Regions from separate parts of the Microbulbifer sp. JSM ZJ756 genome, predicted to be linked through region 2. Evidence: riboswitches for the same ligand, from Rfam matches in the RefSeq annotation. Region 2 holds a riboswitch; the other holds the start of a gene.
The links. Region 2 has a riboswitch for thiamine pyrophosphate ahead of thiC (phosphomethylpyrimidine synthase ThiC). Riboswitches for the same ligand answer to the same signal wherever they lie in the genome.

Region 1 (10,968 bases), on a different contig from region 2:
CGTTATTGGTCACCTGGAATAGAGTTATTACTCCAGACAATATTGCTAAGGGCAGACAGTTTTCGGGCTCTACTGGCTACAGCCGAATTGGTGCCTGAATCAATCCCGCCTTCAGCACAGGCCTGGACCGCGTACCAGAGCACGGCAAGATATCCGTAAATCACCCGCCAGTGCGCCAGTTTTTTCAAGTCCAGTGATTTCAGCGGCCGCTCAAGATAGGCTTCAATTAGTCGATGTTGCTGCGCATCGTCGAGGGAATGCTCATCGACAATCACAGCAAGATCGTAAAAGGGGTCACCCATTGCCGCGTATTCCCAGTCGATGGCATAGAGCCTGCCGCCGGGTTCGGTAATGAGATTCGCAGTGGACAGGTCGTTGTGGCAAAGGCGAAGGTCATCAGCCAATGGGCGCACCGCTTCAATGTGCCTGTGCATTTCAGCATCCAGCGTGCGCAAGTCTGGGTGGAAACCTGCCTGCTGGTCGATTGATTGCCAGTAGCTCGCTACTTTTTCTTCGATATCCAGGGTGGCGTCGATAGTGGGCAGCTGGTGAATGCCGCGCAGCAGGCCAGCCAGCTGTTGCAATGCCTCATCGCTGTCTTCCCGCCAGGGCTGCCCCTCGATAAAGCGGGTAACCAGATAGCCGTGGGCCGAGTCGCAGTGGACCAGCGGTGCGCAGAGGCCCGCGCGATCGGCGTTGCCCATGGCCGCGGCCTCGGCCTGGCGATCCAGGTCGAGGGCGTCGCTGATGGGGGAGTTTTTCCGCAACACCAGCCTGTCATTGCCGGCCGCCAGCAGGTAACTGCGGTTTGTCAGGCCGCCCGCCAGCGGCCTGATCACCCTGGGCGGGACGCTGCTCCAGCGTGCCCAGTCAGCGGGGATAACGTCTGCCAATGGCCCGGTGCTTTCGGTCACGGAGGCGCCTTACCGTTCGGGCATTACAGGATTGAAGCCAGGCTGCGCGGCCTGCACCTGCTCTTTGCCGTGCCGGCCGGTAGTTTGTTCCCGCCGGTAAATCGCCAGCCACTGGAAGAAGCCGATCACCACCAGGATTACATACACCAGGAACAGCAACGCCGTGAGGTACAGCTCCCGGTCCAGGTACAGGTAGATGGAGGCCCCATCCACCACGATCCAGTAGAGCCAGTTTTCCAGCACCTTGCGGGTCACCATAAAGGTGGTGAGCACCGCACCCCAGGTGGTAAAGGAATCCAGGTAGGGCAGTGCGGCACTGGTGTTGGCCTGCAGGGTATAACCGAACACCAGAGTCAGGGCGCCCACTGCCGCGATGGCCAGCAGGTGGCGCCGCAGCGACCAGCGGTGGATGTGCAGGTCCTGCTGGCGATCGCGGTGGTGCTGCCACTGCCACCAGCCGTAGACAGCCATCACCAGGTAGAAGACCTGTAGCGCGGATTCCATCAACAGGCTGACATCCCAGAACAGGAACAGGTAAATCGCTGTGCTGGCAAAGGCGGCATACCAGCAGCTGATTTTTTCCCGCATGGCCAGCAGCAGGTAGGCCAGCGCCAGTATCACCGCGGCGATTTCCCACAGGGACATTGCCGCCAGTGAGGCAGCAATGGCGCTGCTGATATCGTGGTCAGGCATCCCGTTCACCCATTTTCTCAGTGGGAGCCAGGTCGCCGTCGATAAACTTGCATACAAAAATAGCGCGCCCGAATTTTTCGTAGGACGCGCGCATTTCCTGCTTCAGGGTATCCATCACCAGATCGTAGTCACCGAACACCTGGGTACTCATGGTGTTGGTGATAACCCGCAGGTCCGGGTGCTGGTTGAGCCGGTCGATAAAGTCCTGGATGGCGGGGATGTACTCGTCTCTCAACGGGTACTTGCTGATCTCGACGGAAATTTTCATAAGCTGCCCCCGAAGGAATGATCCGCAATCGTGAGCGGCCGGCGGCCGCCCGTAAACTTTAAAAAAGGTGGGTAAATCTTAAAACGTATAGGTACCGGAAATGCCCGCAACCCGTGGCTCGCCATACTGGTAGTAGGCTTCCGGCGCATAGCCATTGGCCGGGTTGTTGCCGAACTGGTTGCTGAAGTAGAAGCCCCGGGTGTAATAGTCCTCGTCCGCCAGGTTGCGGCCCCACAGTGAGGCCTCCCAGCTATCGCCGCGATAGGTCAGGCGCGCGTTTACGAGTTCGTAGGCGATGGACTTCTCGTTGTGGCTGTTGGAGAAATAGAAGGCGTCTTTGCCCTCCAGCTCCAGCCGCAGCAGCAGGTTTTCGGTCAATGACAGTTCGGTACCGGTGAAGAACTGGTAATTGGGCGCATGGGCCACATCCCGCCCGTCCAGGTTTACCGGCGCCAGTGCCAGGCCATTGTAGTCATCCCGGGCATCCACATGGGACGTGCTCTCGAAACCCTCGAACTCGGCGTTCAGCCAGCCCGCCGAGGCAAAGAAGCGCAGGGCTTCTGTAGCGCGGTAATCCAGTTCCACTTCGAGGCCGGTGGTTGCCCCGCCAGCAGCGTTGGTAAGAAAATCGTCGAAGGAGAAATCCGCGGGGTCGAACACCGACTGCTTGGCCTGTACGTCACTGCGATCCTGGTAGAAAGCGGCCAGTTGCGCCTGCAGACGGTTGTCCAGCCAGGCGCCCTTGATCCCCAGTTCGTAGTTGAGCAGTTGCTCGGTGTCGAACTCGAAGGCATCGCGGCCGATATCGGGGTTGGTGGCGGAGGCCGAAATGATCCGGCCGTTGACGCCGCCGGCCTTGTAGCCACGGGAGACAGTGCCATAGACCAGGGTATCGGCAATACCGCGGTATTCCAGGGTGATATCCCCACTCCAGAGGTTGTCGTTATTGCCGGCATCAACCGCCAGTGAATCGGTGTAATCCGCATCCCGCTGCTCGAGGCGCAGGCCGGTCACCAGCGCGAGAGTCTCGCCCAGGCTGGTGCGCAACTGCCCGTACAGGGCCTGGTTGGCGGTTTCAAATTGGCTGGTAAAGCTCTGGTTACGCTGCAGGTCCTCGCTTTCATCGCGCAGGTAGATCCCGGCCACCCAGCTGCTGCGGCCATTGAACAGTGCTGTCTGTTCGGTGGACAGCAGGCGCAAGTCTGCACTCAGGTTGCTGCGGTCGCGCAGGTAATTGTCGGTGGAGCTGTATTCCCACGGGTGGAAGCCCACATAAGTCCAGTCTTCGTCGTAACCGTACTCGGTATCCGAGCTGGCCACGCTGACGGTGGACTCCAGGGTAAACAGGTCACTGCCGGACCAGCGGGCAACCAGTGAACCGGCCAGGGTCTCCTGGCGGTCCCAGCCGGGCTGGTCCGACAGGGTCTCGCGGGTGTTGTACAGCGAGAAGGCGTCGTAGCCGTTGTCCACGTCGATATAGAGCGCGGTGATATCCAGCTGCAGGTCGTCGCTGGCCTGGTAGCGGAGCTTGCTGCGCAGGATCGACTCATCGATATTGTTGGTGTCTTCCCGGCCCAGGTAGCCGTTATCGATGTAACCGTCCGACTGCTGGTTGCGGGCGGCCAGGCGATAGCTCAGCCTGTCGGTCAGTGCACCGCTGCCCACCGCAGACAGGGTGCGGCCATTGTATTCGGCCACCTCTGCGGAGACCTCTGCCATGGCCGTGTCTGTGGGCGCATTGCTGGTCATGGTGACCAGGCCGGCCAGGGCGTTGGCGCCGTAGACCGTGCCCTGCGGCCCGCGCAGGATCTCCACCTGGCCCATATCCAGGGTGCTGGCGGCCAGCCCCAGGCCGGTAAAATCGATGCCGTCGATAATCAGGCCCACGGACGGGTTCACCGGGTCGATAAACTGGCTGCGCTCTCCGATACCGCGAATCTGGATAAAGCGGCCCCGGGACGCGCCGGCGGCAAAGTTGACGTTGGGGGCCAGGTTGAGCAGCTGGTCCAGGTTGCCCGCGCCGCGGGCGCCGATGGTGGCACTGTCCAGCACACTGGCACTGGCCGCCAGGTCGAGCTGGCTGGTGTCGCGCAGCTGGCTGGTGACGATGACCTCTTCCAGGTCCCGGGTGCCGGATTCGGTCGCGGCCGCTGGCAGGGCGGACAGGCTGCCGGCCAGCGCGACTGGCATTGCGACTGAGAGGGCGATGGGTCTTATTCTGGATGGGCGATTCATGGTTCTCTCTCGGCAAAAGCTGAAGTGAAAGAGACCCGGGCTGCGACGTGAGGAGGCTATTCTTGGACTTACCTATTCCTACGCCGGTATTAACCGGATCAGGTTCAAGGGTTCGCGCTGTGGTGTCTTTCGATCACCGCGCATCTCAGGCCGAAGCCACCCCTAAGGTGTTGCGGGCGCGATCATAACAGAAGTTATGCTGGTTAGTAATTAGGCGGGGCGCCTGTAGCTTCCCTGCTGACCATTGCAGCCAGGCAGCTGGCACTCGACGGGAAACCACATTGAAACCCTGGAGCCCCACATGAAACCCGGCAATTTTTTCACGCAGCTACCGGATGCGCTCGACGCGGAGGTGTTTGAGGATGTGCTGGCAAGCGGCCCGGTGCGAATCGAGCGGATTGTCTCCCGGGGCCAGGTTACCCCACCCGGGGAGTGGTACGACCAGGAAGAGGGTGAGTGGGTAATGGTGTTGCGGGGCAGTGCGCACATCGCCTTTGCCGACGGCCGCGAGGTGGTGCTGGGCGAGGGGGATTACCTGGATATTCCGGCCCGCATGCGCCACCGGGTCAGCTGGACGGACCCGGATTGCCAGACGGTGTGGCTGGCGGTGTTTTACCCTGTGACTTAGGCCGTTAAATGCAGAACGGGTTCCCAGAATGGCTTTCGACTTCACAAACCAGATAGCCATATCCTGTCGATACTAAATTTTACTGATTGGCATAATCCGCGCATCGATTTTGTCCAGGAAAAAAACCCTGATAGCCAAGGCTAACAAGACTAAGAGTCCTGCAGCAACCTGGCCCTGGTTCATGCATATGGAGATAAGAAGGGCCATGCTGATACTCAGGGCAGATGAGTAGAATACGCTTGTTACAACAGCACAACCACAAGCTTCGCAGTAGGTACCATCCTCCAAGAGTCCAACATCAATACTGCATGTTTTACATTGAGGGCACTTTCGATATTTTTTCATTGTCAAACACAATAGGATTTTAAAGCCGGCCTGGATGGCTAAAGTTTTTTTTCTACCAAGCCGGCTGCAGCTCCTGTTAGTTTACTTTGATTTAGCGAACCCTGGAATCCAAGCCCACTGCTGCCTGATAGGTTCCGTAGGACAGTGAAAAATTACCAATGAAATGCTTCGCTAACTTACTCGTCACAAACCTGGTTGCGAAACCAACAGCCACCGGTAGTAGAGCCTGATAAAAACCACCATTTACATTTTTCATTTCCTGAAGATTTAGCTCACGCATTATTTTCTCCCTGGGATGTCAACCATATGCAAGCCCGTAATGCGCTACTTCATTTGGTGCTCGTCCTTGATTAGTAGTTACAATTGAACTTAGCGCTAATTCATCAAGCGCCTGAAAACACTATCCTGCGTGCCGATATAGAACAATAAAAAAATACGCCAGATTAAAATCAAATCAAAGATGACATTTACTATCGAGTGAATAATGCTTGGATGTGGAAAATATTTAAAATAAGATCTATTTCAGCCGGCTAATAATCAACTAATTTTATTTTTATAAATCCTCCCCGCAGAGATAGTTTCAATCCAGTCTACAGGCGGCGCTTACAACTTATTCTTACCCCTGGAGCATTCATAGTAAGCCTCGCTAACAAAGTTATTAGCGAGGCCTCTACCTCTATTATAAGTTGCCGGATCAATCGGCCAGCAAACCACCCGACCGGGCCATTACATGGAAGATATAGCTCTGCTCACGGGTACCGGACAGCAGGTGCGCGCCGGGGCCGCGGGCCCAGATACCCACGTCCTCGCCACCGTGGGTCTCGGCTTCGGTGGGTACCAGTGCTTCCTGGTGGAAGCCCGGTGCAGTGGTGTCCACTTCGGCCAGGTCCCTGCGCCCGTTGCTGGCGGGCAGGCCGTAGCGGACATCCGCATCGGTCTCATCCCCCAGCGCGGCAAAGCCGCGTCCATTGGCATAGCCCAGGGTGGTGTAGGGCTTGCCATCATCGGCCAGTTTCGGTTCCGACTCCGGTTCACCGCGGCTGTCATTGCCGACCACCTTGCCCAGGATGGGATTGCCGCGGGTAGGGTAGCCGGCCATGGTGAATACATGGCTGTGGTCGGCGGTTACGATTATCAGGGTGTCTTCCGGATCGGTATTGTCCATGGCCACCCGCACCGCCCGGGCGAATTCCACCGCATCGGTGAGTGCGTTGTGGGCGCTGCCGGCGTGGTGGCCGTGGTCGATTCGACCGCCCTCCACCATCAGGAAGTAACCGTCTTTGCCCCTCTCCAGCATCGCCAGCGCCTTGCCTGTCATCTCTGACAGGGAGGGTTCGCTCGCAGTGTCTTGCGGGCGGTTCGCCTCGTAGCGCATATGCGAGGGCTCAAACAGGCCCAGCAGTTTGCCGGTGGCCGCCGGGTCCACATCCACAAACGCCTTGCGGTCCTCCACGTACACGGCGGCGCTGGCTTTGCTATCCCGGTTATTTTTTTCCGCGTAGCGCTGCTGCCATTCCTGCACCAGGTTGCGGCCATCCTCGCGCCGGCCCGGCTCACCTTCCAGGTCGGAAACCTCTTTCGGCAGGAACGCGCGCCGTCCGCCGCCCAGCACCACATCGATACCGTCACCGTAGGGGAATTCCACCAGCTGCGCGGCGATATCACGACAGCCTTCCGGGGCACTGTATTCCCAGCCGCGCTCGGCGGCCTTGGCATAGGTGGCCGCCGGGGTGGCGTGGGTGATGCGCGCCGTACTTACCACGCCGGTGCGCTTGCCCAGTCCCTCGGCCAGTTCCAGGGCGGTAACCAGCTCGCGACCACGGCTGGCGGCGCAGTCGCCCCGGGGGACGTCGCCCGTCACACCGAACATGCCCGCCCGGGTTTTCACACCGGTCATGATGGCGCTCATGGTGCCGGCCGAATCCGGGGTCTGCTGGTTGGTGTTGTAGGTTTTCACCAGTCCGGCAAACGGCATTTCCTCGAAGCTGAGCCGGTATTCCTCACCGCTCATACCCTGCTGCTGGCCGGCCAGGATGCGTGCGGCGGTGACCGTGGAGATACCCATGCCGTCGCCCACGAACAGGATGATATTTTTCGCTGCCCCGGGTTTGTTATTGATCGGCTGCGCGGCGGATTTTTCCAGGTTTTCCTGGCCGCCGGTAAACCAGCTGCTGTCGCGCTGTGCCTCGGGCAGGCTGGGTGCACTGGCGAAGGCGGGGATAGAGAGTGAGGAAATCAGGGTGCCGGCCAGCGCCAGCGGGGCAATCGGGTTTCGCATGGGGCGGACTGCTCTTATCTGGTTATTCAGGGTGTCGGCCGCGCGCGGACAGTACTGCCAGAACGGCGCGACGCAGGCAGGAGCCTGGTGGCAAATTGTGCCACACTCGCGCCGGCATGCGCGTGACAGTTTGTTGAAGCGGCCCCGCGGTCCGGTCCGCAGCCGCCAGCCGCCGTCCCTCCGGCAGTGCTGTGCACGGGTTTGCGGGGCAGGGAGGGTCAGGGGATAAACTTCACCACGCTCTCGTCCGGGTCGCGGCCCTTGCCAGCGGCCTGCAGGCGCTCGAGATAGTCGCGCCAGAGTTCCTCGTGCTTTTCACACAATTCCCGCAGGTAGTCCCAGGTATAGATGCCACTGTCATGGCCATCGCTGAATACCAGTTTGAGGGCATAGCGGCCCGCGGCTTCCACGTTGTCGATGCCCACATGGATTTTGCCATGCACCAGCACCCCCTCACCGGGACCGTGGCCACGCACTTCGGCACTGGGGGAGTATACCCGCAGGTACTCCGCCGGCAGGGTGTACTCCCGGTCGGGGTACACCAGCTGCAGGCTGTTTTCGCCGCGGTTGAGGCGGATACGGGAGGGCTTCATGTCAGAGGATAAACCGCGAAAGGTCTTCGTCCTGGCTCAGCTCACCCAGCTGGCTGTCGACGTAAGCGGCATCGATGGTAACCGTCTTACCGGCATCGCCGGCGTCGAAGGAAATTTCCTCCAGCAGTCGCTCGAGCACTGTGTGCAGGCGTCGCGCACCGATATTTTCCGTGGTCTCGTTAACCTGGAAGGCCACCTCGGCGATTCGCTGGATACCGTCCTCGGTAAATTCCAGGTCCAACCCCTCGGTGGCCAGCAGTGCCTTCTGCTGCTCGGTGAGCGAGGCGGACGGCTCGGTGAGGATGCGCTGGAAATCCGCGGAGGTCAGCGAATCCAGTTCCACGCGAATCGGCAGGCGGCCCTGCAATTCCGGGATCAGGTCGGACGGCTTCGACAGGTGGAAGGCGCCCGAGGCGATAAACAGGATATGATCGGTGCGGATCATGCCGTGCTTGGTGGTGATGGTGCTGCCCTCGATCAGCGGCAGCAGGTCGCGCTGCACACCCTCGCGGGAAACATCCGCACCACCGCTCTCCTGGCGCTTGGCCACCTTGTCGATCTCGTCCAGGAACACGATGCCGTTCTGTTCCGCCGCCTCGATGGCGCGGTTCTTGATGTCCTCGTCGTTGACCAGGCGGGCGGCTTCCTCGTCGGTCAGCTGCTTCATCGCCTGCTTGACGGTCAGCTTGCGCTTCTTGGTCTTGCCCTGGGACATGTTGGAGAACATGCCCTGCAACTGGTTGGTCATTTCCTCCATGCCCGGGGGCGCCATGATCTCCACCCCCATGGGCGCAGCGGAAACCTCCACCTCGATCTCTTTCTCGTCCAGCTGGCCTTCGCGGAGTTTCTTGCGAAACATCTGGCGGGTGCTGTTATCGCCCCGTTCAGCAGGGTCAGTGCTGCGCGCCGGGGGCAGCAGGGCATCGAGGACACGGTCCTCGGCGGCATCCATGGCGCGCTGCTGCACGGCTTCCATGGCTTTCTCGCGCTCGAGCTTGACCGCCATTTCCACCAGGTCGCGGACGATGGACTCGACATCGCGGCCCACATAGCCCACCTCGGTAAATTTGGTGGCCTCCACCTTGATAAACGGCGCGCCGGCCAGCCTGGCCAGGCGGCGGGCGATCTCGGTCTTGCCCACACCGGTGGGGCCGATCATGAGGATATTCTTCGGGGTGATTTCCGGGCGCAGCTCCTCCGCCACCTGCATACGGCGCCAGCGGTTGCGCAGCGCGATGGCCACGGCGCGCTTGGCCTCTTTCTGGCCGACGATATGGCGGTCCAGTTCATGGACGATTTCACGGGGGGTCATCTGGGATTGGGACATTGGGGTTCCTGCAAATTCTGTAATGGTTCCGCTACTTACCTTGCGGGCCATGGCCGGCCCGCATGCCGGTCGACAACTTTGTTATCGGCCTGGCGGGGGGCCCGGTGCGGACATGGGCCGCAGCAGGCGTTATCCGAGCCATTCGGGCGAAATGGCGCAGCGCTTAATAATCCAGTTCTTCGATGGTGTGATTCTGGTTGGTGTAGACACAGATATCACCGGCGATCTTCAGGCCCTGCTCGACGATGGTGCGGGCATCCAGGTCGGTGTTGTCCAGCAGCGCGCGGGCGGCGGACTGGGCAAACGGGCCGCCGGAACCGATGGCGATCAGGTCGTCCTCCGGCTGGATCACGTCGCCGTTGCCGGTAACGATCAGGCTGGCGGTCTCGTCCGCCACCGCCAGCAGGGCCTCGAGCCGGCGCAGGGCGCGATCGGTGCGCCAGTCCTTGGCCAGCTCCACCGCGGCGCGGGTCAGCTGGCCGCCGTGGGCCTCCAGCTTGGCCTCGAAGCGCTCGAACAGGGTGAAGGCGTCGGCGGTGCCGCCGGCAAAGCCCGCGATCACCTTGTCCTTGTACAGGCGGCGCACCTTGCGCGCATTGCCTTTCATGACGGTGTTGCCCATGGACACCTGGCCGTCGCCGCCGATAACGACCTTGCCATTGCGGCGAACGGAGAGAATGGTGGTTCCGCGATATTGTTCCAAGGGGGACCTCTTGAATCCGGGGTTCTGGTCGCAGGAGCGGCCGGCGGCCGCGACTACCGGGATTTCCCGGACCTGGTCGCGGCCATGGGCCGCTCCTACGGGGGATATTCATTGCTCAGTGGTAAGTGTGGTCATTGGTGGGATTTTTCAATACGGGGCGGTTAAAATGCGGCCACGCTGCCAGCGGCGCCCGGGAAGCGCTGGATGACCCCGCACCGGGTTTGCAGGGCTTGCAGGGCATTCCACCGGCCGCGCTACAGCCGATTGAAAGATCTCGACATGGCCGCGAGATCCCGTCCTGGTTGCAATCCGCCCTGAAAGCCAGATTGGCCACGAAGTTATCCAGAGGTTCCCGCTGTGCCCAACCTGCCGCCACGTCTCTATACCCCGGTCTTTGCGCTCTTCATGTCGTGCATGATGTCGCTGCTGATGTCGGGGATCATCACTTTTATCAATACCGGGATGGATACTGGCTTCGTATTGCGCTGGCTGCGCGCCTTCCTGGTGGCGTGGGCGGTGGCTTTTCCGCTGGTGTCGTTTATCGCACCGCTGGCCCACTGGCTGACCCGCAAGCTGGTCAGGCACCGGGACCTGTAACAGGCCCCGGGCCGGGAAAGGCGTCAGAAGATAAAAGAAACAGCAGATGTCGCGGGACAGGGCCCGCCGCGATCAGCCTGACTTGGGCGCGCGTTTCAGGACCAGCGGCATCAGCTCGTGCTCGGCGAGAATCTCGCGCGCCTTGGCGACCCGCGAACGGCTCTGGTAGGGGCCGATGAGGACGCGGTGCCAGGTCCCGCGGCTGTCGGTGGCGGTTTCCACCTTCACATCCAGGTTGGAGAGGGCCAGCTGCGCGCGCAGCCTGTCGGCCTCGCTGGCGTCGCGGAACGACGCGGCCTGCAGGATATACACCAGCTCCGGCTCCGCGGCAGGGCGCTCGTCCCGTACGGCTATCTCCCGCGGGGGCTCACTCTCGCTGTCATCGGC
Region 2 (10,968 bases):
TGCCCACCTGATCCTGCCCAAGGAAGTACTGGGGTGGCCGGACCAGGGGCTGGCATTCGATGTTGCGGTCCACTTTGGTTCGCTTTCGGCGGTGATTTTTTATTTTCGGCACGAGGTGTGGGCGCTGCTGCGCGATGGCCTGGGTGGCCTGGTAAAGGGGGAGTTTACCGATGACGGCCGGCTGGCCTGGTTGATCGTCCTGGCGACTGTCCCCGCGGGCATGACCGGTCTGGCGTTCAAGGGGTTTATCGAGCACAACCTGCGCTCTGCGGCGGTGATTGCCGCTGCCACCATTGGCTTTGGTGTTCTCCTCTGGTGGGCAGATGTGCGTGCCCGCCGTGAACTGACGCTGGCCCAAATGGACTGGAAAAAGGCCCTGTTGATCGGGGTGGCGCAGGCCGTCGCCTTGATCCCGGGCACATCCCGCTCCGGTATTACCATGACCGCGGGCCTGATGCTGGGAATGAAGCGGGAGGCCGCGGCGAGATTCTCTTTCCTGATGTCGATCCCGGTGATCGCCCTCAGCGCCCTGTTGCTGACGTTCGACCTGCTCGGTGAGCAATCTGTCCCCTGGGGGGATATATTCCTGGGGGCGTTGCTGTCGGGCATCAGTGCCTACCTGTGTATTCACTTTTTCCTGCAATTTATCAGCCGCATCGGTATGGCGCCCTTCGCCATTTACCGTCTCCTGCTGGGCGCGGCTCTTATCTGGATGATCTGGGGGTAACTGCCAATGACAACCGTCGCATTCATTGGGCTCGGGGTAATGGGGTATCCGATGGCGGGATTCCTCGCCCGGGCCGGCCATACAGTGCGGGTATACAACCGCACTACCAGCCGTGCACAGCAGTGGGCCGGGGACTACCCGGGCACCGTCTGGCCGACACCGGCGGAAGCGGCGCAGGGAGCGGAGTATGTGTTTGCCTGTGTGGGTAACGATGACGACCTGCGCGAGGTAGCCTGCGGGGAGCGGGGCGCATTTGCAGGTATGTCCCGGGGCAGCTTGTTTGTGGATCACACCACGGCTTCTGCCAATGTGGCGCGGGAACTGGCAGCCCTGGCTGCGGAGCGCGACATCGGATTCCTGGATGCACCGGTCTCCGGGGGCCAGGCCGGGGCCGAGAACGGTGCGCTCACGGTGATGGTGGGCGGAGAACCCGATGACTACGAGCGTGCGCTGCCGCTGATCGATCACTACGCCCGCGCGGTCAACCGACTGGGCCCGGTGGGCAGTGGCCAGCTGTGCAAGATGGTTAACCAGGTCTGTATTGCCGGTGTGGTGCAGGGCCTGGCCGAGGGGCTGCACTTTGCCCGGGCGGCCGGGCTCGATGCGGAGCAGGTTGTCGAGGTGATCTCCAAGGGAGCGGCCCAGAGCTGGCAGATGGAAAACCGCTACCAGACGATGCTGGCGGGCGAATATGAGCACGGGTTCGCAGTCGACTGGATGCGCAAGGACCTGGCCATCGTGCTGGACGAGGCACAGCGCAATGGCGCCCTGCTGCCGGTTACTGCCCTGGTGGACCAGTTCTACAGTGAGGTGCAGGCCCTGGGTGGTGGTCGCTGGGATACCTCCAGCCTGTTCGCCCGCCTGACGAATGTACGCTCTTTCGACTGAGCCGCATCGTGCCATGGAAGCAGTGACTATAGTCCGGGGCGGGGCTGGGGTATGAAAGTCCTGCTGTTGTCCGCCTACGACGCCGGCAGCCACCGCCGCTGGCGCAAGGGCCTGGTCGCTGCATTACCCGAGTGGGACTGGACGGTGCTCACCCTGCCTCCGCGGTATTTCAGCTGGCGTGTGCGCGGCAACAGCCTCAGTTGGGGGCGGGGAGAGGCTGCTAAGATTCTGCAGCAGCCCCATGACCTGGTAGTGGCCACTTCCATGACTGACCTGGCCACGCTGCGCGGCCTGGTACCGTCGCTGGCGGGTATTCCCGCAGCAGTTTATTTTCACGAAAACCAGTTCGCCTACCCTCGCAGCGATCGGGCGTTCCAGTCGGTCGAGCCGCAGCTCCTCAACATCTATACCGCCCTTGCCGGCGACCTGCTGTTGTTCAACTCGGAATTCAATCGCAGCACCCTCCTCGACGGCGCCAGGCAGCTGCTGAAACGCTTCCCCGATCACGTGCCGCCCGCTATTTGCGATGAGATCGAGCAGAAATCACGGGTACTGCCGGTGCCACTCGACGATTTGCTTTTCACCGGGCCAGCCCCAACGGCAACCGGTCCGGACCGCGATGCCCCGCTGGAAGTCTGCTGGGCGGCGCGCTGGGAATATGACAAGGGCGGCGAGCGGCTGCTGGGGATACTGCAAGGGCTGGAGGAGGGGCAGGTGAACTACCGGCTGCACCTGCTGGGGGAATCCTTTCGCAACAGTCCCGGGGAGTTCGCCACTATCCGGCGGGAGTTTGCCCATCGGCTGGGGCGGGTGGGATTCCTGCCCGGCCGGCGGCAGTACCTGGAGATCCTGGCGCGCAGCCATGTATTCCTGTCCACCGCCCACCACGAGTTCCAGGGGCTGGCAGTGATGGAGGCCTGCGCGCTGGGGTGCTCGCCCCTGGTACCGGACGAGCAGGCCTACCCCGAGTTTTACCCCGTTACCAGCCGCTACCGGGACGTCCGCGAGGCAGTCGATAAAATAGGCCGTATGGCCGCCGGTGCCGCACTGTGCCCGTCACCGGATTTTTCCGGCTATGCATGGCAGCGGCTGGCCCCGGCGTACAGGGATTGTCTGGCCGGTGTTGCAAGTATGTCCTGATTTAACCAGTCGTGGTCCGGTGACTACTGGGTTTGGCTGGTAGCTGCGGCTAGACTGCCCATCGACGGGTTCGCCATCGACGGGTTCGCCCACGATAAGACTCAACAATGCCGGGCCCCGGCGCTGCTGTAGAGACCGTGCCGTGCCGGAATTCGCCGAATTCTCCTTTTTGTCCTCGCTATCGTCGCTGTCCTCCCTGTCGGCGGTGACGCTGGGGCTGCTGCTGGCGGTTTGTGTCGCCAGTGCATTTATATCGGCGGTTACCGGTGGTGCCGGTGGTGTGCTGATGTTTGCCGCACTCAATGTGGCGATCCCGCTGCGGATGCTGGTGCCGATTCACGGTGCGGTACAGCTGATGAATAATCTCGCGCGGATCTACTATGTGCGCGAGCACATCCGCTGGGAGTTCTGCCTGCCCTTTTTTGCCGGCTGTACCCTGGGTGCGGCGGTTATGACCATGGGACTGGCAAGCCTGGACTGGCAGCAGTTGCCGATGGCGCTACTTGCCGTCCTGATTTTTTACACCGTATTGAAACCGAAGAAACTGCCGGAAATCCGCCTGGCCCCGCGCAATTATTTCTGGGTCGGGATCGGAACCGGGACGCTGGGCATACTGGCAGGCGCCGTGGATCCATTGCTGGCGGCCTTTTTTGTGCGCAGGGACCTCTCGCCCAAAGAGGTGGTGGCGAATAAATCGGTCATGCAGGCCTGGTGCCATGCGCTCAAGGTGCCCGCGTTCATCTACCTGGGCTTTGCCTTTTCCGATCACCTGGGGCTGATACTGCTGTTGACCTTGGCAGCGGTGGTGGGAACCCGGATCGGCATCGCCATGCTCAACCGCCTGGACAGCAGGCTGTTCTTCCGGCTGATGCGGTTGGCACTGTTGGTTGCCGGCCTGCGAATCATCTATCAACTGATTGTGAATTAACTGGAGCGCCGCCATGGCCGATTATCGCATCCTCAATCCCTACGACGGTGAGCTGATCGAAGAGTACGATTTTGCTGACCGCGACGATGTCGAGCGAGTTATTGGCCAACTGGTGGCGGGGCGTGCGGTACAGTCAGCCACACCAGCATTCGAGCGTTCCGATATCCTGTTGCGGCTTGCTGGCCTGCTCCGTGAGCACGCCGATCACCTGGCCAGGCTAATTACCGCCGAGACCGGCAAGACCATCAGTGACAGCCGGGTGGAGATCGAGCGCGCGTACAACACAGCCCTGGCGAGTGCCATGGAAGCGCGCGCCATAAACGGCGAGGCACTGGATTCCGATGCCTACCCTCCGCAGCGTGAGCGCATCGGCGTGGTGTTGTGGAAGCCGCTGGGCACGGTACTGTGTATCACTCCGTTTAATTTCCCCATCAATATCGCTGTACACAAGATCGGTCCGGCATTTGCCGCGGGCAACACCATCCTGTTCAAGCCAGGCCCGCAGAACAAGCGTTCGGCGGAATTCCTGGTGGAGCTTTGCTATCGCGCCGGTATGGATCGCAACGTACTGCAGATGCTGGTGCCGGATATTCCCGCCACCAGCTACGCCGTGGCGCACCCGCAGGTGCAGGCAGTCAACTTTACCGGCGGCACGGCGGCGGCCAATGCCATTGCCGCAGCGGCCGGTTACAAGAAACTGCTGCTCGAGCTGGGCGGCAACGATCCTCTGGTGGTGATGGCGGACGGCGACCTGGATGCGGCGGTATCCGCGGCCATCAACCAGCGGTTCGCCACTGCCGGCCAGCGCTGCACTGCGGCCAAGCGCCTGTTTGTGCAGCGCGAGGTTTACGAAGCTTTCACCGGCAAGCTGCTGGATGCTACCGCCCGCCTGGAAGTCGGCGACCCGATGGCGGAAGATACTTTTGTTGGCCCGCTGATCCACACTGCCGCCGCAGACGAGGTGCACGGACGTGTCGAGGATGCGGTGACCCGGGGTGCGCGGGTGCTGTGTGGGCATCGCCGCGAGGGCAACCTGTTGTGGCCCACGGTTATCGACAGGATCCCGGACGACGCGCCCCTGGTGGCAGACGAGACCTTCGGGCCGGTTATCCCGCTGCGCCCGTTCGACAGCATCGACGAGGTGATCAGGCTGGTTAATGACAGTCCCTTTGGGCTGCAGGCCGGGGTTTTCACCCGTGACCTGGGCCTGGCCAAGCAGCTGTTCAACGCTCTCGATGTAGGGCTGCTGGCTGTAAACGACGGCCCGGGCTTCCGCGCGGAGCATTTCCCCTTTGGCGGGGTGAAAGAGAGCGGGGTAGGGCGCGAAGGTGTGCGCTACGCCATTCGCGAGATGAGCTACCAGAAATCCCTGGTAATCTGACCCTCTCTTGGCCCCGGTTCACAATACTGTTGGCCGGCCTTGTCCAGGGCGCGGATCATCCACTATACTCCGGCACAACTTGTCGGAGTGCCTGTGGGCTGAGATCGCTGTTGCGAGATCCGTTGAACCTGATCGGGGTAACCCCCGCGTAGGGAACAAGATCTGAAGTCGCTACATATGTGAGCGCGGGGTTTTCACCATAAATTCCCCGCTACCGAAAAAGTCATTACACGACTTTCCTCTCTGCTGATTCTTCCCCGGGCGCTCGGGCGCCACTCTCCGCGAAAAAGCGCCACGTTGCGCATTTCCGCGCAATACAAAGGGGTCAGCATGTCTCAAGAAACCGATACGCCGGTCGACGCGAACCGAGAGTCCAGCGAACGGGATTCCACGAAAAAAAGTGGACAATCCCGCGCGGAAAGCCGCGAATCTGCCCGGGTTTTCCTCGACAACCTTACCGCCCAGTCCTTTCCCAATTCCCGCAAGATCTACCTGGAGGGTGACAGCGCCGATATCCGTGTTGGCGTACGCGAAATCTGCCTGGGCGACAGTGTGGTGGGTGGTGACGAAAGCAACCCGGTACTGGAGCCCAACGCGCCACTGCGGGTTTATGATACTGCCGGCCTGTATTCCGATCCGGACTACCGGCCCAATGTGCGCGACGGCCTGCCCCGGTTGCGCCAGGCCTGGATCGAGGCCCGCGGCGATACCGAGGTACTGACCACCCGGCAGGCGGCCTACAGCCAGCAGCGCATGGCCGACCAGGGCCTGGACCATATCCGCTTTGACAACCTGCCGTCCCCGCGCCGCGCCCGGGCGGGGCAGAATGTCAGCCAGATGCACTATGCCCGCCAGGGCATTGTTACCCCGGAAATGGAGTTTATTGCCGTGCGCGAGAATATGGGCCGCGCCGCGGCCGGCGAAGTGCTGGCGGAATCCGATTACGGCAAAGCCCGCGACGGCATTTTTATCCCGGAACAGATCACCCCGGAATTTGTGCGCCGTGAAGTGGCGGAGGGGCGCGCGATCATCCCCGCCAATATCAATCACCCGGAGCTGGAACCGATGATCATCGGGCGCAATTTCCTGTGCAAGGTGAATGCAAATATCGGCAATTCCGCAGTCACCTCGTCCATCGAGGAGGAGGTGGAGAAACTGGTGTGGTCCACGCGCTGGGGCGCGGATACGGTGATGGACCTGTCCACGGGCCAGAATATCCACGAGACGCGCGAATGGATCCTGCGCAATTCACCGGTCCCCATCGGCACGGTACCGATTTACCAGGCCCTGGAAAAAGTGAATGGGGTTGCCGAAGACCTGAACTGGGAAGTGTTCCGCGATACCCTGGTGGAACAGGCGGAGCAGGGGGTGGACTACTTCACCATTCACGCCGGGGTACTGCTGCGCTATGTGCCGCTTACCGCAAAACGCGTCACGGGCATCGTGTCCCGCGGTGGCTCCATCATGGCCAAGTGGTGCCTGGCCCACCACCGGGAGAATTTCCTCTACACCCACTTTGAGGAAATCTGCGAGATCATGAAAGCCTATGATGTGAGCTTCAGCCTCGGCGATGGCCTGCGTCCGGGTTGTATTGCCGACGCCAATGACGAGGCCCAGTTCGGTGAGTTGCACACCCTGGGTGAGCTGACTGAAATTGCCTGGCGCCACGACGTGCAGACCATGATCGAGGGGCCGGGCCACGTGGCCATCCACAAAATCCGCAAAAACATGGATGAGCAGCTCAAGCACTGCCACGGCGCGCCGTTCTATACCCTCGGTCCGCTGACCACTGATATCGCGCCGGGCTATGACCATATCACTTCCGGTATCGGGGCTGCACTGATCGGTACCTACGGCTGCGCCATGCTCTGTTACGTGACGCCCAAGGAACACCTGGGCCTGCCCAACAAGGAAGACGTAAAAGAGGGGCTGATGGCCTACAAGATCGCCGCCCACGCCGCGGACCTGGCCAAGGGCCACCCCCGCGCGCAGCAGCGCGACGATGCATTGTCCAAAGCCCGCTTCGAGTTCCGCTGGGAAGACCAGTTCAACCTGGGCCTGGATCCGGAGCGTGCACGCACTTACCACGATGAAACCTTGCCGAAGGAATCCGGTAAGGTGGCGCATTTCTGTTCCATGTGTGGTCCCAAGTTCTGCTCCATGAAAATTTCCCAGGATGTGCGGGACTATTCCCGCAAGCTTGAGGCGGAACAGGGCATGGAGGAAATGGCGCTCAAGTTCAAGGACATGGGCAGCGAGCTGTATCACAAGGGCTGATGCAGCGCGCCGCAACTTCGGCATTCGAGAGCTCCCGGCACAGGAAAACCGATGACCCTGACTGTCTCCAACCAATGTCCCCGCGTCGCCATCGCCGGCGGCGGCCTGATGGGGCGCCTGCTGGCCTGGCGCCTGGCATTGCGCGGGCTGGATATCACCCTGTTCGAGGCGGGCAGCCTGGCGCGCCCGAGTGGTGCCTGCTGGACCGCTGCGGGAATGATTTCACCGCTTTCAGAACTGGTGCACAGCGAACGCTCGGTATACGAGCTGGGCCTACGCAGCCTGGTGCTATGGCGGGAATGGAGCGGGTGCCTGCAGCTCCTCTGCGGTTCCCCGGTGGGGTTTCGCCAGGCCGGTAGTGTGCTGGTGGCACACGGCCGTGACCGCAGCGAGTTGCTGCAATTCCAGCGCGAACTACAGGGCAAGCTCGAGGCCGGGGAGGTGGGGCAGCTGCGGGCCGTTGCCGCCACTGAGCTGTGGGAGCTGGAGCCGGCGCTGGCCGGCTTTGAGCGGGGGTTGTTCCTGGCCCCGGAGGGCGATATCGACAACCGGCGCCTGTTGCCGGCCCTGCTGGAGGTACTCCGTCGGCAGCGGGTTTCCCTGCGCGAGGAATGCCCGGTGGACTGCGAGCCGTTCACAATTTTCGAGGGCGGTCGCCGGCAGGAGTTTGAGTTGGTGGTGGACTGCCGTGGGCTTGGTGCGAGGGATCGGGTGCCGGGCCTGCGCGGCGTGCGCGGCGAGGTACTGGTGGTGGAAACGCCCGAGGTGCAGTTGCGGCGCCCGGTGCGCCTGCTGCATCCCCGCTACCAGTTATACGCGGTACCAAGAGAAAACGGCCAGACGGTGATTGGCGCCACTGAAATCGAGAGCGAGGATATGTCGCCGACCAGCCTGCGTTCCTGCATGGAATTATCCTCGGCCCTGTACTCCCTGAACCCGGCATTTGCCGAGGCGCGGATTATCGAGACCCGCGTCAACTGCCGTCCGGCCACTATGGATAACCTGCCCGTGGTGGAGGGGGAGCCGGGGCTGGTCAGTGTCAATGGATTGTACCGGCATGGCTACCTGCTGGCGCCGGCACTGGCCGAACGGGTGGAGCAGTTGGCGATAGGGCAGGTGCAGCAGTTGGCATGAAGGACGGCCGGGATGCAGCTATCCACCGCCCCGGATATACAGCAATAACTTACTGCTGAACAGGCAGCTATAAAGCGAGGTGAAATGCGAATCCCATGAGCAAGCCGATAAAAATCCAGGTCAACGGGGAAACACAGCCGCTCCCGGAAGAGAGGAACCTCGACCATTTCCTACTGTGGCTGGGCTATGAGGGCGATACCTTTGCCGTGGCCCTCAACGGTAATTTTGTGCCGCGGGGCCGCTATGCGGAAACAATACTCAATGACGGCGATGCACTGGATGTAGTGGCGCCGGTGGTCGGAGGCTGATATGAGCGATGAGCTGGCACTGTACGGCAAATCTTTTTCCTCACGCCTGCTGGTGGGCACGGCCATGTACCCGTCGCCGGCAATCATGCGCCAGTCCGTGGTTGAGGCGGGAGCCGAGATCATCACCCTGTCGCTGCGCCGGCAGAACCCGGCCCAGCAGCAGGGCAAGATGCTGTGGGATTATATCCAGGAGTCCGGTTGCTCGTTATTACCCAACACCGCCGGTTGCAAGTCACCCGCGGAGGCAATCGCCCTGGCGGAAATGTCGCGGGAAATCTTCCGTACCGACTGGCTGAAGCTCGAGGTGGTGGGGGATGATTACAACCTGCAGCCCGATCCGTACGGCCTGGTGGAAGCGGCAAGGGAACTGGTGCAGCGCGGCTTCAGGGTATTGCCTTACTGCACTGACGACCTGCTGGTTTGCCGCAAGCTGCTGGACGTGGGCTGTGAGGTGCTGATGCCCTGGGGCGCGCCGATTGGGACCGGGCTGGGCCTGATGAATAAATACAACCTGCAGACATTGCGCGACCGTCTGCCGGATATCCCGCTGATTATTGATGCGGGCATAGGAGCGCCCTCCCAGGCAGCAGAAGCCATGGAAATGGGTTTCGATGCCATCCTGCTGAACACCGCCATCGCCAGGGCACAGGACCCGGCCGCTATGGCCCGGGCGTTCCGGCTGGCGGTGGAGAGTGGACGCGCGGCACACCGGGCCGGCCTGATGGTCCAGCGCCAGACCGCCAGCCCCAGTACCCCGACGCTGGATATGCCGTTCTGGCAGCAGGCGGAAACCGCGGGCCGGAATTGACCGCGCACAACGCTTTCGGCGACGGAGGATTTCCGTGTGGATAGCCAGCAGTGCTGAGCTCGCTGGTGCCACCGTTGGACGGCCGCCGCAAGCATCGAGTTGCCGGGCAGGTGAATTCCTGAGTCGAAACCCGGTCATACACGACGTGAATAATAAGATGTGAAGCACGGCAAAGCGGGAGCGGCGGTAATCCCCTGTGCCAGGAACAAGTTGTAAATAGTTTATGCAAATGCAAACAAAACCGATTGTCTGGACCATCGCCGGCAGCGATTCCGGCGGTGGCGCCGGTATCCAGGCGGACCTGCTTACCTTTGCCGATCTCGGTTGCCACGGTTGCACTGCCATCACCGCCAATACTGCACAGAACACCGTGGAAGTTGCGGCCGTCAATGCGGTCCCCCTGGATGTACTGAGCGGGCAGCTGGAGGCGCTGCAGCGTGACCTTTTCCCCGACGCGATCAAGATTGGCCTGGTGGCCAATGCCGGGCAGGTGCTCGCCCTGGCGGAGTTCCTGCACCGTCTCAAGGCGGTGACGCCGGTGCCGGTAATCTACGACCCGGTGGCTGTTGCTACCAGTGGCGACAACCTGGCCGAGGAAGGCATCGGTGAACTGGTGATGCGCGAGCTGTTCCCGCTGTGTGACCTGGTGACCCCGAACCTGCACGAACTGGAGTGGCTGGCACGTGCGCCTGTGGGCAGCGCGGAGCAGATTCAGCACGCGGCGCGCCTGTTGCATGCCGGTGGCTGTCGCGCGGTGCTGGTCACCGGTGGCCACGCGGAAATCCAGCCCGGGGAGGTTGCCGACCTGCTCTGGGACGGGGCGCGGAGTGACTGGCTAATTGGCGATAAGCAGCCTTCGGTCAACACCCATGGCACCGGCTGTACCCTGTCTTCCGCAATTGCCGCCTGTACCGCACTTGGTTATCCGCTGCGGGATGCCTGTGTGGTGGCCAAGGCCTATGTCCAGAGGGGCCTGCGCCTGGGGGATAGCGATACCGTGGGCAGTGGCCCGGGCCCGGTGGGGCATTGTGGCTGGCCGGTTGAAATGGTGGATTTCCCCCGGGTGCTGCTGCCGCAGGAAGAATCGGCCAGCCTTTATGGTACATTCGACGCATCCGGCAGCCGCCTTTTTACCAGCGACTTCGCCGCCACGGATAGTGGGACGCTGGGGCTTTACCCGGTTGTCGATTCGGTCGAGTGGCTGGAAAAACTGGCGGCGGAAGGGGTTAAGACCCTGCAACTGCGGATCAAGGAGGCCGGCACAAACCTGCGAGGGCAGGTTGAGCGGGCGGTCGCTATTGGCCGGCAGTATCGCCTGCGCCTCTTTATCAATGATCACTGGCAGCTTGCCATTGAGTGCGGTGCCTACGGGGTACA

Region 1: linked by a shared signal. The riboswitch ahead of ACH6CX_RS08090 (TonB-dependent receptor) and the one ahead of thiC (phosphomethylpyrimidine synthase ThiC) in region 2 are both predicted to bind thiamine pyrophosphate.

The regions. Positions count from the first base shown of each region.
Region 1 covers NZ_JBISER010000003.1:403,005-413,972, reverse strand. Annotated here, with positions in the region: gene ACH6CX_RS08105 (phosphotransferase) at 3-914, opposite strand; gene pnuC (nicotinamide riboside transporter PnuC) at 924-1,607, opposite strand; gene ACH6CX_RS08095 (hypothetical protein) at 1,600-1,875, opposite strand; gene ACH6CX_RS08090 (TonB-dependent receptor) at 1,954-4,110, opposite strand; TPP riboswitch at 4,169-4,284, opposite strand; gene ACH6CX_RS08085 (cupin domain-containing protein) at 4,412-4,738, shown strand; gene ACH6CX_RS08080 (hypothetical protein) at 5,175-5,363, opposite strand; gene ACH6CX_RS08075 (alkaline phosphatase) at 5,778-7,361, opposite strand; gene ACH6CX_RS08070 (gamma-butyrobetaine hydroxylase-like domain-containing protein) at 7,580-7,954, opposite strand; gene hslU (ATP-dependent protease ATPase subunit HslU) at 7,956-9,281, opposite strand; gene hslV (ATP-dependent protease subunit HslV) at 9,445-9,984, opposite strand; gene ACH6CX_RS08055 (DUF2798 domain-containing protein) at 10,342-10,581, shown strand; gene ACH6CX_RS08050 (SPOR domain-containing protein) at 10,654-10,968, opposite strand, start outside.
Region 2 covers NZ_JBISER010000002.1:216,640-227,607, forward strand. Annotated here, with positions in the region: gene ACH6CX_RS04965 (undecaprenyl-diphosphate phosphatase) at 1-727, shown strand, start outside; gene ACH6CX_RS04970 (NAD(P)-dependent oxidoreductase) at 734-1,615, shown strand; gene ACH6CX_RS04975 (DUF3524 domain-containing protein) at 1,667-2,755, shown strand; gene ACH6CX_RS04980 (sulfite exporter TauE/SafE family protein) at 2,898-3,683, shown strand; gene safD (sulfoacetaldehyde dehydrogenase SafD) at 3,697-5,064, shown strand; TPP riboswitch at 5,138-5,236, shown strand; gene thiC (phosphomethylpyrimidine synthase ThiC) at 5,395-7,341, shown strand; gene thiO (glycine oxidase ThiO) at 7,393-8,475, shown strand; gene thiS (sulfur carrier protein ThiS) at 8,571-8,783, shown strand; gene ACH6CX_RS05005 (thiazole synthase) at 8,785-9,591, shown strand; gene thiE (thiamine phosphate synthase) at 9,821-10,968, shown strand, end outside.